2 regions of the Kluyvera intermedia genome follow, and region 1 is predicted to be linked to the other one. Evidence: predicted binding sites of a transcription regulator. Region 1 holds the regulator's gene; the other holds the start of a gene.
The links. Region 1 encodes Fur, which represses iron uptake genes when iron is present. Its sites were predicted from a motif close to ATAATAATGAGAACNACTATCAA; they were not measured.
Positions count from the first base shown of each region.

Region 1 (7,948 bases):
AATCTATCTGCCTGAACTTCGGTATCGCGCAAGACTACCAGGGCCAATGCAACCTGCGTTTCGATGACACCAACCCGGTAAAAGAAGACATCGAATACGTTGAGTCCATCAAAAATGACGTCGAGTGGTTAGGTTTTCACTGGTCTGGCAACGTTCGCTACTCCTCTGATTACTTCGATCAACTGCATGCCTATGCGGTGGAGCTGATTAACAAAGGTCTGGCCTATGTCGATGAACTGACGCCAGAGCAGATCCGCGAATACCGTGGTTCGCTGACCGCACCGGGTAAAAACAGCCCGTTCCGCGATCGCAGCGTAGAAGAGAACCTGGCGCTGTTTGAAAAAATGCGCAGCGGTGGCTTTGCGGAAGGTACGGCGTGCCTGCGTGCAAAAATCGATATGGCATCGCCGTTTATCGTCATGCGCGATCCGGTTCTGTACCGTATTAAATTTGCCGATCACCACCAGACCGGCACCAAGTGGTGCATCTATCCGATGTACGACTTCACCCACTGCATTAGCGATGCGCTGGAAGGCATCACGCATTCTCTGTGTACGCTGGAATTCCAGGACAACCGTCGTTTATACGACTGGGTTCTGGATAACATCACTATTCCGGTTCACCCGCGTCAGTACGAATTCTCGCGCCTGAATCTGGAATACACCGTGATGTCCAAGCGTAAGCTGAATCAGCTGGTGATGGAAAAACACGTTGAAGGCTGGGATGACCCGCGTATGCCGACCATCTCTGGTCTGCGTCGTCGTGGCTATACCGCCGCGGCAATTCGCGAATTCTGCAAACGCATTGGCGTGACCAAGCAGGACAACACCATTGAGATCGCTTCTCTGGAATCCTGTATTCGTGAAGATCTGAACGAAAACGCACCGCGTGCGATGGCGGTTATCGATCCGGTTAAACTGGTTATTGAAAACTACCCGCAGGGTGAAAGCGAGCAGGTCACCATGCCTAATCATCCGAGCAACCCGGAAATGGGCAGCCGTGATGTGCCGTTTAGCGCCGAATTGTGGATTGACCGCGCTGACTTCCGTGAAGAAGCGAACAAGCAGTATAAGCGTCTGGTGATGGGCAAAGAAGTGCGTCTGCGTAACGCCTACGTGGTGAAAGCAGAGCGTGTGGAGAAAGATGCCGAAGGCAATATCACCACCATCTTCTGTACCTATGACGCCGACACCCTGAGCAAAGATCCGGCTGACGGCCGTAAAGTGAAGGGCGTGATTCATTGGGTAAGCGCGGCACATGCGCTGCCAATTGAAATCCGTCTGTACGATCGCCTGTTCAGCGTGCCAAATCCAGGTGCAGCGGAAGACTTCCTAACGGTGATGAACCCAGAATCACTGGTTATCAAGCAGGGCTATGCTGAGCCGTCTCTGCAGGCCGCTGAAGCCGGTAAAGCGTACCAGTTCGAGCGTGAGGGTTACTTCTGCCTCGATAGCCGCTACAGCACCGCTGATAAGCTGGTGTTTAACCGCACCGTTGGTCTGCGTGATACCTGGGTAGGCTAGATCATTGCGTAGTTGTAGGCCGGATAAGGCAACGCCGCCATCCGGCAATCTGCCTGATGACGCTTCGCTTATCAGGCCTACAGACTGCAAGTACTTTAAGACACCGCTTCGGCGGTGTTTTTTTGGCGCTAATTGACCCGTCGTAGATTCGCGTAGCGAATTAATATAAATTTCCTGCCTCTAAGACATTCTCGATTTTTTACACTCTTCTTTATCTTTTCTCGATGTAAACGGTCTCATTAACATTTCGTCCAGCCCCCATACGGGTTGACGTCAATAAATGTTAACAACGCATTCCGTTACACATTGAAACCAAATATGTGCGCCTTGTCATAATCCTGCACTTTCATTGCGGAAAAGGATTGATAATTCGCGTCGCGAAAAATAGTCTATCGGTGTAGCGAAACACCTTTTTTAAGAAGTTCATTTTTTTTAAAGTTTTTATTTTTTGCCTCTGCTTTGCAGCGGCATTTTAAAAGTCAAAGAGGATATAACTATGCGTACGTTTAGTGGCAAACGTAGTACGCTGGCGCTGGCTATCGCCGGTGTGACAGCACTGTCAGGCTTCGCAGTCGCTCCGGATGCGAAAGCTGAAGGGTTTATTGACGACTCCACATTAACCGGCGGCATTTACTACTGGCAGCGTGAACGTGACCGTAAAGATGTCACCGATCACGATAAATATAAAACCAACCTCTCACACTCCACCTGGAACGCCAATCTCGACTTCCAGTCAGGTTATGCTGCCGATATGTTCGGTATTGATATTGCTGCATTTACCGCCATTGAAATGAACGAAAGTGCGGAAAGTGGTCACCCGAACGAAATCGCGTTCTCCTCAAAGAATAAAGGCTACAGCGAAGATTACAGCGGTGATAAGAGTGGTATCAGCCTGTATAAAGCGGCCGCTAAATTTAAACTCGGGCCAACCTGGGCACGTGCCGGTTATATCCAGCCGACCGGTCAGACGCTGCTGGCGCCACACTGGAGCTTTATGCCAGGTACCTATCAGGGTGCTGAAGCTGGGGCAAACTTTGACTACGGCGACTCTGGTGCACTGAGCTTCTCCTACATGTGGACCAATGAATACAAGGCGCCGTGGCACCTTGAAATGGATAACTTCTATCAAAACGATAAGAAATCCAAGGTCGACTATCTGCACTCCATCGGTGCTAAATACGATTTCAAAAATGACCTGGTGCTGGAAGCAGCATTTGGTCAGGCAGAAGGCTATATCGATCAGTACTTCGCCAAAGGTAGCTACAAATTTGATCTTCCTGGCGGCCCGTTGACCACCAGCTACCAGTTCTATGGAACGCGTGACAAAGTCAGCGATGGCGGCGTGAACGATATTTACGACGGTACCGCATGGCTGCAAGCATTGACCTTCGGCTATAAGCTCAATGAAGTCTTTGATTTCCGCCTGGAAGGGACGTGGGTTAAAGCAGACGGCCAGCAAGGCTACTTCCTGCAACGTATGACCCCGACCTATGCATCGTCTAATGGTCGTCTGGATATCTGGTGGGACAACCGCTCAGACTTCAACGCCAACGGCGAAAAAGCAGTGTTCTTCGGTTCAATGTATGACCTGAAAAACTGGAACCTGCCGGGTTGGGCAGTCGGTGCGTCTTACGTCTATGCGTGGGATGCGAAACCAGCAACCTGGCAGATGAACCCGGATGCTTACTACGACAAAAACAATACTATCAAAGAGTCTGCCTATAGCCTCGACATGATGTATACCGTCCAGGAAGGTCGTGCGAAGGGTACGCTGTTCAAGCTGCACTTCACGCAATACGACAACCACTCCGATATCCCAAGCTGGGGCGGTGGTTACGGCAACATCTTCCAGGATGAGCGCGACGTGAAATTCATGATGATCGCACCGTTCACTATTTTCTGATGCTGGATGCGGCAGGGGGAGACCTCTGTCGCTGCTAAGAGGCTCGTCGTATGAAAAAATTAATTATTGTCGCCTTAATGGCTGCCGGTCTGACCGCTTGCGTACAGTCACCCTCACCGGCACCGAAAGAAGATAGCAAGCTGAAGGATGCTTACAGCGCCTGTATTAACACCGCGCAGGGGAATCCGGATAAAATTGAAGCCTGTCAGAGCGTACTGAACGTGCTGCGCCAGGATAAAACGCATGAGCAGTTTGCCAGTCAGGAAAGCGTACGCGTGCTGGATTATCAGCAGTGTATCCTGGCTCGCAAAACGGGCAATGACCAGGCGGTCGCCAGTCGTTGCGATAAAATCTGGCAGGAAATTCGCAGCAATAATACGCCACAAAAATAAAATAACCCCAATGTTGATAACTGAAAAAACCGCTGCTTGCAGCGGTTTTTTCATGGTGCTAGGCAAATGACAGGCAAAAAAAAACCAGCACAATGGCTGGCTTTTGACGAGATCGGAGAAATTATTTCTCGATGATTTCGTGAGCGTTTTCTTCTTCACGGCAGTCGCCTTCAGCGCAGTGACCGTAAAGATAAAGACTGTGGTTAGTTAAGCGAATTCCATGCTTCGTGGCGATTTCACGCTGACGAGCTTCAATGGATTCGTCGCTGAACTCGATAACCTTGCCGCAGTCGAGGCAGATAAGGTGATCGTGGTGATGCTGCTGGGTCAGTTCGAAAACGGATTTACCGCCTTCAAAATTGTGGCGCGTAACGATGCCAGCATCATCAAATTGGTTAAGCACGCGGTAAACCGTGGCTAGGCCAATCTCTTCACCCATGTCGATCAGGCGTTTGTATAAGTCTTCCGCGCTGACATGGTGGTTATCTGGTTCCTGAAGAACTTCGAGAATCTTCAACCGTGGAAGTGTGACTTTCAGGCCAGCCTTCTTTAATGCGGTGTTATTGTCAGTCATGCGGAATCTGTCCTGTTGCTAAACGATTAACTTCCATCAGCGAAAGTTTCACAGAGAATGCACCCGAATTAATGCGTCTCATTATAGAATGCCCCTGGCAAAATGAAAACAGCAAGGCTCGGGCCAGCTAAGCTTTCAAAAACGAGGCTTCACCGACAAAATAAGCGGTGAAACGACGCTAAATCAGAAGATATTGTACAGGTATGTGGCAAAAAGTTAAAAAATTGTAGCTATTATTTTGATTGCTTTTACCTATTAATGAGGCGCGATTTATTATCGGCCTCATTATTACGACTAGGCGTTTTTGATTTCTTCCAGGTGCAGCTCTTCCGCAACCTGCTTAACCCACTTCTCAACGCGCTCAGCGGTCAGTTCTGGCTGGCGATCTTCATCAATGGCCAGGCCCACAAAGTGATCATCATCGGCAAGGCCTTTTGACGCTTCAAAGTGGTAACCCGCGGTAGGCCAATGGCCGACGATGGTAGCACCACGTGGTTCAATGATGTCGCGAATGGTGCCCAGGGCATCGCAGAAATATTCTGCATAGTCTTCCTGGTCGCCACAGCCGAACAGTGCAACCAGTTTACCATTGAAATCAACTTCTTCCAGCGTTGGGAAGAAATCATCCCAGTCACACTGTGCTTCGCCGTAGTACCAGGTTGGGATACCCAGCAGCAGGATGTCGAAGGCCGCCAGGTCTTCTTTGCTGCTCTTGGCAATGTCGTGAACTTCAGCGACATCTTTACCAAGCTGTTTTTGAATCATTTTTGCGATATTTTCGGTATTACCGGTATCGCTACCGAAGAAGATGCCAACGATTGCCATGAGTAAAATAACCTCTTGAAACTTAATGATATGGTGGTGGCTTATTGCCCACAGATAAGGGCAATCATAGCAGAACAGAGAAGGGTGCGGAAACAGCAATCGTGCCGTACTGCACACTCTGCTACATGAAAGTGTGTTTTGGGGGGATTTTCAGACTTTCCCCTGTCCGTGCAGCAGCGCAAGCTGACTCATCAACATTTCTTCGATAAGTTCGCTACGGCTCATATCACGGGCAGTCGCCAGCTCGTTGAGCGCATCAACGGCCTCGATGTTCAGCTTCAGCTCAACGCGCTTCAGCCCACGAACCTTGTCGCGTTTTAACTGATTGCGCTTGTTGATGCGGAGCTGTTCGTCACGCGAAAGCGGATTGGTTTTTGGTCTTCCCGGCCGACGCTCATTTGCGAACAAATCTAGTGTCGTACGGTCCGTTTGTTCTTTTGCCATGGTTCTGAGTGACTTCGGGGAAAACAAGCTACCGGGCAGTGCCCGATGCAGACAGCGCGCAATCATACATCAGTGGGGCCCACACGCCAACGACCGCGGCTATTCTGGCGCGCAGTCGTTGCATTTTTAATCACTCTGCGAGGTAGCGACGAATAGCGCGCAGTACCGCATCCGGTTTTTCGGCGTGAACCCAATGACCCGCGCCGGCAATCACGTGCGCTTTGGCCTGCGGGAATTGCGCCAGCAGCGAGTCGCGATAGGCTTCGGTGACATACGATGAGTTACCGCCGGGAATAAACAGGGCAGGGTGGTCCCAGGCTGGAATGGTCTCCCAGCCAACGATATTCGTATATTGCTCCCACAGCACCGGGACGTTAAAGCGCCATGCGCCGTCAACAAACGATTTCAGCAGAAACTGAATCACGCCTTCTTCGTGTAAGAACTCACGCATCACCGTGGCGGCCTGCTGGCGCGTTGCGACGCCAGCATTGGTTACAGCATTAATTGCGGCAAAAATCTCATCATGGCGACGGACGTGATAATTCACCGGTGCAATATCAATCGCCACCAGATGGTCAATACGATCCGGGGCCAGTGCCGTAAGCGCCATCACTGCTTTGCCCCCCATTGAGTGACCGATAACCGTTGCCTTCTCAATGTTGTTTGCGTCGAGGGTATCAAGGAGATCCTGGGCCATCGCAGGATAGTTCATCTCGTCAGAACGCGGAGATAATCCGTGGTTACGCATATCAACCTGGAGAATATCGTGGTCGACGACCAGATCGCGGGCGAGGATCCCAAGATTGTCCAGGCTGCCAAACAGACCGTGAACGAGAACAATGGGGGAATTATTGTGCAGGTTTTGTGCAGATTGCGCTCGGACATTCAATTTCATAGCAAAGTTCTTTTTTTCGCGTTGTCGGGTTAGGGTATCATGTTGGACATTCTAACGCTCAGGGGCAAGTCGGGAACTCATCCTAATTTTGCCGTCTTCCTGGTTTGGCGCTACCCGCTGTTGGGTTTTGACTTTATAATCCCAATGAATTGTATTCAGAAAAATTATCGCACCGGATTAAGATGAAAACGATCGAAGTTGATGACGAGCTCTATCGCTATATTGCGGCTCACACTCTGCACATTGGCGAGAGCGCGTCCGACATTTTACGGCGTATGCTGAAATTCTCCGCCGCTTCACAGCCCGCAGTGGTTGCTGCGCCGGTCGTCAAAGCAGAACAACCGGCGCCTGCGCCAGTGGCTGCTCCCGTTGCTGAAGTTAAAACGGTAAAAACGGCTAAAGACAAAGTCCGCGCAATGCGTGAACTGCTGCTCTCCGACGAATATGCTGAGCAGAAAAAAGCGGTTAACCGCTTCATGCTGATTCTAACCACGCTGTACTCGCTGGATAACAAGGCCTTCGCCGAAGCCACCGAATCGCTGCATGGTCGTACCCGCGTCTATTTTGCGGCCGACGAGCAGACGCTCGTTAAAAACGGCAACCAGACCAAACCGAAGCAGGTACCCGATACACCATACTGGGTCATTACCAACACCAATACAGGCCGTAAATGCAGCATGGTCGAGCACATCATGCAGTCAATGCAGTTCCCGGTGGAATTGATTGAAAAGGTTTGCGGGACTATCTAAATACTTTACCCCTTGCATAAGAAGGACCAGGCAATGGCAAACCATACCCGTGCGGGTCAACCCGCACAGCAAAGTGATTTGATAAACGTAGCTCAACTGACGGCCCAGTACTACGTGCTGCAGCCAGAAGTGGGTAACGCGGAACACGCGGTGAAATTCGGGACTTCCGGTCACCGTGGGAGCGCAGGTCGCCACAGCTTCAACGAAAAGCATATTCTGGCCATTGCTCAGGCGATTGCTGAAGAGCGCGCGAAAAATGGAATTACGGGCCCATGCTATGTCGGGAAAGATACTCACGCGCTGTCTGAGCCTGCGTTTATTTCCGTGCTTGAAGTGTTGGCGGCAAACGGTGTCGATGTCATTGTGCAGGAAAACAATGGCTTTACACCGACCCCTGCGGTCTCCAACGCTATCCTGGTCCATAATAAAAAGGGTGGCAAACTTGCCGATGGGATTGTGATCACGCCATCCCACAACCCGCCGGAAGATGGCGGTATCAAATACAATCCGCCAAACGGCGGCCCGGCTGATACCAACGTCACCAAAGCGGTTGAAGACCGTGCGAACGCACTGCTGGCCGCTTCCCTTAACGGCGTTAAGCGCATTTCTTATGCTGAGGCTCTGGCTTCAGGTCATGTGCAAG
Region 1 is NZ_CP139986.1:3,306,244-3,314,191, reverse strand. It holds gene glnS (glutamine--tRNA ligase) at 1-1,523, shown strand, start outside; gene chiP (chitoporin ChiP) at 2,020-3,426, shown strand; gene U0026_RS16010 (ChiQ/YbfN family lipoprotein) at 3,477-3,818, shown strand; gene fur (ferric iron uptake transcriptional regulator) at 3,940-4,392, opposite strand; gene fldA (flavodoxin FldA) at 4,687-5,217, opposite strand; gene ybfE (LexA regulated protein) at 5,368-5,661, opposite strand; gene ybfF (esterase) at 5,792-6,556, opposite strand; gene seqA (replication initiation negative regulator SeqA) at 6,739-7,305, shown strand; gene pgm (phosphoglucomutase (alpha-D-glucose-1,6-bisphosphate-dependent)) at 7,339-7,948, shown strand, end outside.

Region 2 (7,948 bases), 1.9 Mb from region 1:
AAGACACCATACCTGAACGCTGGCCGCGCCATTTCGCAAAAGCAGGCGGCAAATCTCGGCGACGGTGCTGCCCGTCGTGACCACATCATCCACAACAACCATATGGCGACCCTCCACCGGCAATTCAAGCCGGAAAGCATTTTTCAGGTTGTGTTTGCGAAGCCTTGCGCTCAACTGGTGCTGGGTGGCGGTAGGGCGTATACGCGTGATGGCTTGGGGGTGATAGTCTGTGGACAACCATTTTGCCAGCGCCTGACAAAGTAGCTCGCTCTGGTTATAGCCCCGCCGCCAGTGGCGTCGCTGCCATAGCGGCACGCTAATGAGTTGCTCGGGCGCAGGCAGCCCGGTGTGTTGACGAACGGCCAGCAATAGCAGGCGTGAAAGTGCCGGGGCGAGCTCCGCTTTACCATTGAACTTGAAGTGATGAATCATCTGACTAAGCGGTGGGAGGTAGTCACTAATGGCGACCAGCCTTTGCCACGGCGGCGGTTTTTGCAGGCAACGTCCGCAAGGCAAACGCGTTGTTGCCGCGGGTAAACCGCACTGCGGGCAAACGCACATCTTGCTAAATAGCGTCGTCGAACAGCGTGAGCAAATTCCCCACGCGGGTATCCCCAGCGGCATTTTACATAGCCAGCATAAGCCGTGGACTGTTAGCATTATCTCTCCTTGAAGCGAAAAATGAGAACAATAGCGGATGAAAGACATCTGGTGGCAAACCACAGGCGAAGGAGATTGTCATCTTGTGCTGCTGCACGGATGGGGGCTGAATGCACAGGTCTGGGATTGCATTACGCTGGAACTCAGCGCGCATTTTACCGTGCATCTGGTAGACCTGCCGGGCTATGGTCGCAGCGTCGGATTCGGTGCGCTGTCGCTTGAAGAGATGGCGGAGCAGGTGTTGATGCATGCGCCTCAAAAAGCTATCTGGCTTGGCTGGAGCCTGGGCGGGCTGGTGGCAAGCCAGGTCGCATTGCAGCATGCTAATCGTGTACAGGCACTCGTCACGGTGGCATCTTCACCTTGCTTTAGCGCTCATGAAGATTGGCCGGGGATTAAACCGGAAGTGCTGAGCGGTTTTCAGCAGCAACTGAGTGAGGATTTCCAGCGTACCGTCGAACGTTTCCTCGCCTTACAAACGCTGGGTACCGAAAGCGCGCGACAAGATGCACGTGCGCTGAAGAAAACGGTGTTGTCGTTGCCGATGCCTTCCACGGAAGTGCTCAACGGTGGGCTGGAAATTTTGAAAACCGCCGACCTGCGCCAGTCGCTGACCACTTTACCGATGCCATTCCTGCGCCTGTACGGGCGTCTTGACGGTCTGGTGCCGCGTAAAATTGTGCCGATGCTGGATGCGCTGTGGCCCATGAGTGAATCTGTGGTATTTGATAAGGCCGCCCATGCGCCGTTTATCTCGCATCCACAGGCCTTCTGCGAGCCGTTGATCGCGTTGAAAATGCAGTTAAATAAATAATTTCATTGGGACGTGGAAAAAAAAAGTTTCCCGGCAATACTTAGGTTGTTGCGGTGGGTGACTATGTCGCCTGGATGCCGCGATCATAAAAACAACACTTATGGAGAGTAGAAGCTATGAAATTTATTACAGGTATTGTTGCATCTCTGGTGATTGGCTCCCTGTCGTTTGGTGTGTTTGCGGCTCAGGAGATTACGAAAGAAGAAGCGGCTAAGCAGAATTTGACCAAAGTCGGCAATATCACCACGTCAAAAACCACGTCGCCAAGTGATGCTAAAGCTGATTTATCCAAGAAGGCCGATGAGCTGGGCGGGAAATACTACGTGATCATCGCCGGTGAGAAAAACGAGCGAAACGTTCACGGTAACGCAGACGTTTATAAATAGTATCGAACATTTTCTCCCCGGCGCTTCGTGACGCCGGGGAGAAGTTTCAGCGCAATGCCCACCACTGACGTAAGCAGGCTTTTCCTTCCGGGCAGCTTTTACAACTGCCGGTCAGGCAACCATCTGGTTCTTCGTTAATCTTTACCACTTTTCCCATCGCCTCCAGGCGGCCTAACATGGCGTCGACCAGCGCCCGTGGCGTATGCAGTTGGGCGCTGAGCTGTGAGGCTTCCATGCGTCCTTGCAGTGCCAACATATCGCGTACTTCGATCAATGACGCCATTATTGCCTCCTAGTGGCAATCGCCAGACGGGCTAGCACAACATGAAGTTGGCGTTTTACGCGTCGCCAGCAGGGAAACCTCCACGCGACTACGAGCGCGGCGCAACAGGCCAAGCAGCACGACGTTGAACAGGATCACCGCCAGAATACACACCAGGCTGTAGCGCGGATGTTGGCTAAAGCTGACGGTCTGGTAGTACAGCGTGGAGAGCGAATAGGCGATGTTCAAACCCCAGAGAATAGAGAATGTCATCCAGCCACGGCTCGACTCGCGGGCAATTGCCCCCATCACCGAAATGCAAGGCACGTACAGCAGCACGAAAATCAGGTAGCTGTATGCGGCGGCTGCGCTGCCGAACTTACTGCTCATTACGCCCATGGCCCCGGTCTCCATCACGCCATCGCCTTTACTGGCTTCGATTGGGTTTGCCAGTACGCTCAGGCTGAAGGTGTCTTTCAGGCCCTGCCAGGTTTCGTCTGCTGCACCTAACAGTTCTTCGCCAAGGTTGAATTCCTGTGGGTTAAACGCCTCATTCTGGATGTTTTCAGCGGTGTAGAGGGTGTTCAGGGTACCCACAACCACCTCTTTCGCCATCGCCCCGGTAAACAGGCCGACGGTCGCCTGCCAGTTATCCTCATGCACGCCAATCGGTTTAAACACCGGCGTAATCGCCCGGCTGACGGAAGCCAGCGCGGAGTCGTTGATGTTGTCGACAATTTTACCGCTGAACGAGAAGCTGTTCAGGGCGCTGAGGAAGATGCTGACGATAACGATAACTTTACCCGCGCGAAGCACGAAGCCTTTCAGGCGTTGCCAGGTCTGGATAATCAGGCTCTTCACGTGCGGCACGTGGTATACCGGCAGCTCCATCACGAACGGCGAAGCTTCACCGCGCATAATGGTGTATTTGAGCATCAGGCCGGTCAGGATAGCGATAGCGATACCCAGCACGTACAGCGAGAATACGACCAATGCGCCGCCCTGACCGAAGAAGGCTGCGGCGAAGACGGCGAAAATCGCCAGGCGTGCGCCACAGGACATAAACGGCGCCATCATGATGGTCATCAGACGTTCACGCGGTGCATCCAGCGTACGGGCACCCATCACCGACGGGACGTTGCAGCCAAAGCCGACAATCAGCGGAACGAAGGATTTGCCCGGCAGACCCAGAGACTGCATCAGGCGGTCCATGACGAATGCCGCGCGCGCCATGTAGCCTGAGTCTTCCAGGAAGGACAGGAACAGGTACATCATGCCGATCTGCGGCACTAAAGGCAGCACGGTGTTAATACCGCCGCCGATCCCTTGGGCCAGGAACACGGTCAGCCAGTCAGGGAAGTGCAAGGTGTAGCCAATCCACTGAATGCCGTGGATAAAGAGGGCGACCGAGCCGCCGTCAAAGATCGGTTGCAGGGCGCCGCCGATGTTGATGGCCAGCAAGAACATCAGATACATGACGAACAGAAACACCGGTAATCCCAGCACGCGATTAAGAACAATTTTGTCCAAAGCAGCGGTAAAACGGCTTGGCTCAGCGGTCAGCGTATTACTGACGGCATCGCAGATGGCGGCAATGCTCTGATAACGTGCATCGGCAATATGCAGCGCCGGATCGTCGAGTTCTTCACTCAGATTGGCGAGTGAGATATCCAGTTTATGTGCGGCGTCGCCCGCATAGGCGCGGCTATAAATATCGCCTTCCAGCATCTGCAAACCCAGCCACTGGCGTTGACGCTCTGGGATATCCTGCGCCATCTCACGCGCCAGATTATCGGCTTCGCGCAGCAGCGGTTTCGGGTAGTGAACCAGTTCCAGTGGGGTATTCGCTTGATGGCGGTCAATGGCCATTTTCAAGGCTTCAATACCGCGGCCACGGGTTGAAACCAGCGGTACGACCGGACAGCCCAGTCGGGCGGAGAGGGCATCAACGTCGATGCGGATTTGTTGCTTTTCGGCAATATCCAGCATGTTCAGCGCCACGACGCAGGGAATACCCAGTTCAAGCAATTGCAGTGTCAGGTAGAGGTTGCGCTCCAGGTTGGAGGCGTCGACCACGTTAATCAGCAGGTCAGCATCACCGCTGAGAATGTAGTGGCAGGCAATTTGTTCATCCAGCGAGGTCTGCGAGGAGATGGTGGTGAGCGAATAGGTGCCTGGCAGGTCGACCAGAGTGACCTGATGGTCGGTGGTTGAGAAAGCCCCTTCTTTGCGTTCAACCGTCACCCCGGCCCAGTTACCCACGCGCTGACGCGCACCGGTTAACTGATTAAATAGGGTGGTCTTGCCGGAATTAGGATTGCCAATTAAACCAATGGTTATTTTTTTCATATTTCAGACTCTTAGTACCGGGCTGGAGTTATTGTGCAACGATTTCTAATTCAATGAGCGCGAGATCTTTTTTACGCAGCACGAGGCTAACGCGACGGGTTTCGATATGAATAGGATCGCCAAGAGGCGCTACGCGGACGACGTTAAATGATGAACCCGGCAGCATCCCCAGAGACAGCAGTTTCTGACGATAAGCGGGGCTAATTTCGCGGGAGAAACCGACAATCTTCCACGCAGTATCAGGTGTAAATTGCATATAACCTACTTGTGTATCGCTAGCTGAATAGAGGGGATACCACGTGCGCTGCGGGCAGCTGCAGGGATATCGTCAACAGATAAAGAATAATGACCTACTGCAAATAATGATAATGAGAATGGTTTCTATCATCAATACATAACATGCGATAGATAGGGAATTTGGCGAGAAATTGCACTTTTTTTGATATGACTCAAGCAAGTCATTGTAGCGGTAAATGAATTAAATATTCATTACGTCACTTAATGTTTAATTAAGGTTTCATTGGTTAATAAAATAAAACACTTTAAGACTGAATATGACAATTGGATAATAAAATAACTTGGTGTCGTTTGGCTGCATCAGCAATTGCCTGGGAGCAATGTAAATTCACAGATGGAGGCCCGGGCTTGTGAATATTCCCGGCGGCGCTGCGCTTGGCCGGGCTACATGTGGTGCGTATTCCCGGCGGCGCTGTGCTCGGGCGCGCTACCTGGTGTAGGCCGGATAAGGCGTTTACGCCGCCATCCGGCAATTTGCATCACCTGATGGTGCTGCGCTTATCGGGCCTACAAAGGGTTAGCGTTTTTTGCCCATGGCGGCGGCGAGTGCGTCCATCATGGCGCTGTTACCGCCAGACTGAGCTTCACGACCACGCGGTTTAGCGGCTTTTGCTGCCGGGCGATTATTGCCCTGGCTGCGTTCGTTGCCGCCAGCACTGCGACGGGCATTGGTTTCGCCCGGCTGTTCGTCCAGACGCATGGTCAGCGCGATGCGCTTACGTTGCAGGTCGACTTCCAGCACCTTCACTTTGACGATATCGCCCGCTTTTACCACGGTGTGAGGATCTTCAACGAACTTATCCGCCAGCGATGAAATGTGTACCAAACCATCCTGATGCACGCCGATATCAACAAACGCCCCAAAATTGGTGACGTTAGTCACCGCGCCTTCCAAAACCATACCCGGTAGCAGGTCATTCATGGTTTCAACGCCGTCGGCGAACTTCGCGGTTTTAAACTCAGGGCGTGGATCGCGGCCCGGTTTTTCCAGCTCTTTGATGATGTCGGTGACGGTTGGCACGCCAAAACGCTCGTCGGTAAACTCGGAGGCTTTCAGACCACGCAGCTCGTTGCTGTTGCCCATCAGGTCTTTTAGTGCCTGCTGGGTCGCGGCCAGAATGCGTTCGACAACAGGATAGGCTTCCGGGTGTACGGTCGAGGCATCCAGCGGGTTATCGCCGTGGTTGATGCGCAAGAAGCCCGCGCACTGCTCAAAGGCTTTCGGCCCCAGACGACTGACTTTCAACAGTTGCTGACGGTTCTGGAACTGACCGTTCTCATCACGCCAGGCGACAATGTTCTGCGCCATCATGCGGGTTAAGCCCGCCACGCGAGTGAGCAACGGTACGGAGGCGGTATTGAGGTCTACGCCCACGGCGTTCACACAGTCTTCTACCACTGCGTCCAGCTTGCGCGCCAGCTGAGTCTGGCTGACGTCGTGCTGATACTGGCCAACACCGATTGATTTCGGATCGATTTTCACCAATTCCGCCAGCGGATCCTGTAAACGACGAGCGATAGATACCGCGCCACGCAGGGAAACGTCGAGGTCTGGGAACTCCAGCGCTGCCAGCTCGGAGGCGGAATAGACGGACGCGCCCGCTTCGCTGACGATCACCTTCTGAGCGGTTACTTTCGGGAACTGTTGCTGCACATCGAGGAAGAAGCGTTCGGTTTCGCGTGAAGCTGTACCGTTACCGATAGCCACCAGTTCAACGTTGTGCTTTTCACACAGCGCCGCCACGGCTACCGCGGCCTTCGCAGCCTGACCGGTATGCGGATAAATTGTATCGGTGGCGACCAGTTTGCCGGTGCCATCCACAACCGCGACTTTAACGCCAGTACGCAGACCTGGGTCGAGTCCCATGGTTGCGCGCAGGCCAGCCGGTGCCGCCATCAGCAGGTCGTGCATATTGCGGGCGAAAACGTTAATCGCTTCATTTTCCGCGCGCTCGCGCACGGTGCCCATCAACTCGGTTTCAAGATGCATCAGCACTTTGATGCGCCACGTCCAACTGATAACCGCTTTACGCCAGCTATCCGCCGGGGCGTTGTTCAGACGCAGGCCGAGGTGATCGATAATAATCTGTTCGCAGTAGCTCTCTTTAGGCGGCTCGTCGAACTGTGGATCGGCGTTTAACGCCAGTTGCAGCACACCTTCATTACGCCCACGGAACATTGCCAACGCGCGGTGAGAAGGGGTGGTAGAAATCGGTTCGTGATGGTCGAAGTAGTCGCGGAATTTTGCGCCTTCCTCTTCTTTGCCGCTGACCACGGTGGCAACCAGATGGGCATTTTTCCACAGGTAGTCACGCACTTTTGCCAGCAGCGCCGCGTCTTCAGCGAAACGCTCCATCAGGATATAACGGGCGCCGTCGAGGGCGGCTTTGGTGTCGGCGATACCTTTATCGGCATCGATATACTTCGCGGCTTCTGTTTCCGGCGTGTGGGACGGCGTGGTCCACAGCAGATCGGCCAGCGGTTCCAGACCGGCTTCAATCGCAATCTGTCCGCGCGTGCGGCGTTTTTGTTTGTAAGGCAGATAGAGATCTTCGAGTTCGGTTTTGTTCAGCGTACCGTTGATGGCTTTTGCCAGCTCATCGGTCAGCTTGCCTTGCTCGCCGATCGATTTCAGGATGGTCTGACGACGATCTTCCAGCTCACGCAAATACCCCAGTCGGGTTTCCAGATTACGCAGTTGCGTATCATCCAGACCGCCTGTGACTTCCTTACGATAACGTGCGATAAACGGCACGGTGTTCCCTTCATCAAGCAGGCGAACGGCGGATTCCACCTGTTCTGCTCTGGCCTGAAGTTCACCCGCAATAATGCGGCAGAGCGAATCATTCAACATGGCTTGGTTTCACTGTTAGGTCATAAAATCAGGGGACAGTTATACGGACTGACCGGCAAAAATGCCAGTCGTCAGCGGGGGCTTCGGAATGTTCCGGCTCATTTCACGTAGTCAATTTCGTTGACGTACCAGCTCGCTTCACCGGCAGGGGTGTTGACTACGGCGAGGTCGCCCACCTCTTTTTTCAGCAGCGCGCGGGCCATTGGCGAGTCGATAGAGATGTAATCCTTGCGACCAAAAATTTCATCGTAACCGACGATGCGAAAACGCTTGGTTTCGCCGTCGTCGTTTTCAATTTCAACCCATGCGCCGAAAAAGACTTTGCC
Region 2 is NZ_CP139986.1:427,233-435,180, forward strand. It holds gene gntX (DNA utilization protein GntX) at 1-660, opposite strand, end outside; gene bioH (pimeloyl-ACP methyl ester esterase BioH) at 698-1,474, shown strand; gene U0026_RS01940 (YdgH/BhsA/McbA-like domain containing protein) at 1,591-1,860, shown strand; gene feoC ([Fe-S]-dependent transcriptional repressor FeoC) at 1,907-2,143, opposite strand; gene feoB (Fe(2+) transporter permease subunit FeoB) at 2,153-4,471, opposite strand; gene feoA (ferrous iron transporter A) at 4,500-4,727, opposite strand; gene U0026_RS01960 (Tex family protein) at 5,286-7,622, opposite strand; gene greB (transcription elongation factor GreB) at 7,721-7,948, opposite strand, start outside.
Region 2: a site for Fur is predicted at 4,834-4,856, ahead of feoA (ferrous iron transporter A). Genes of this name have one in related genera too.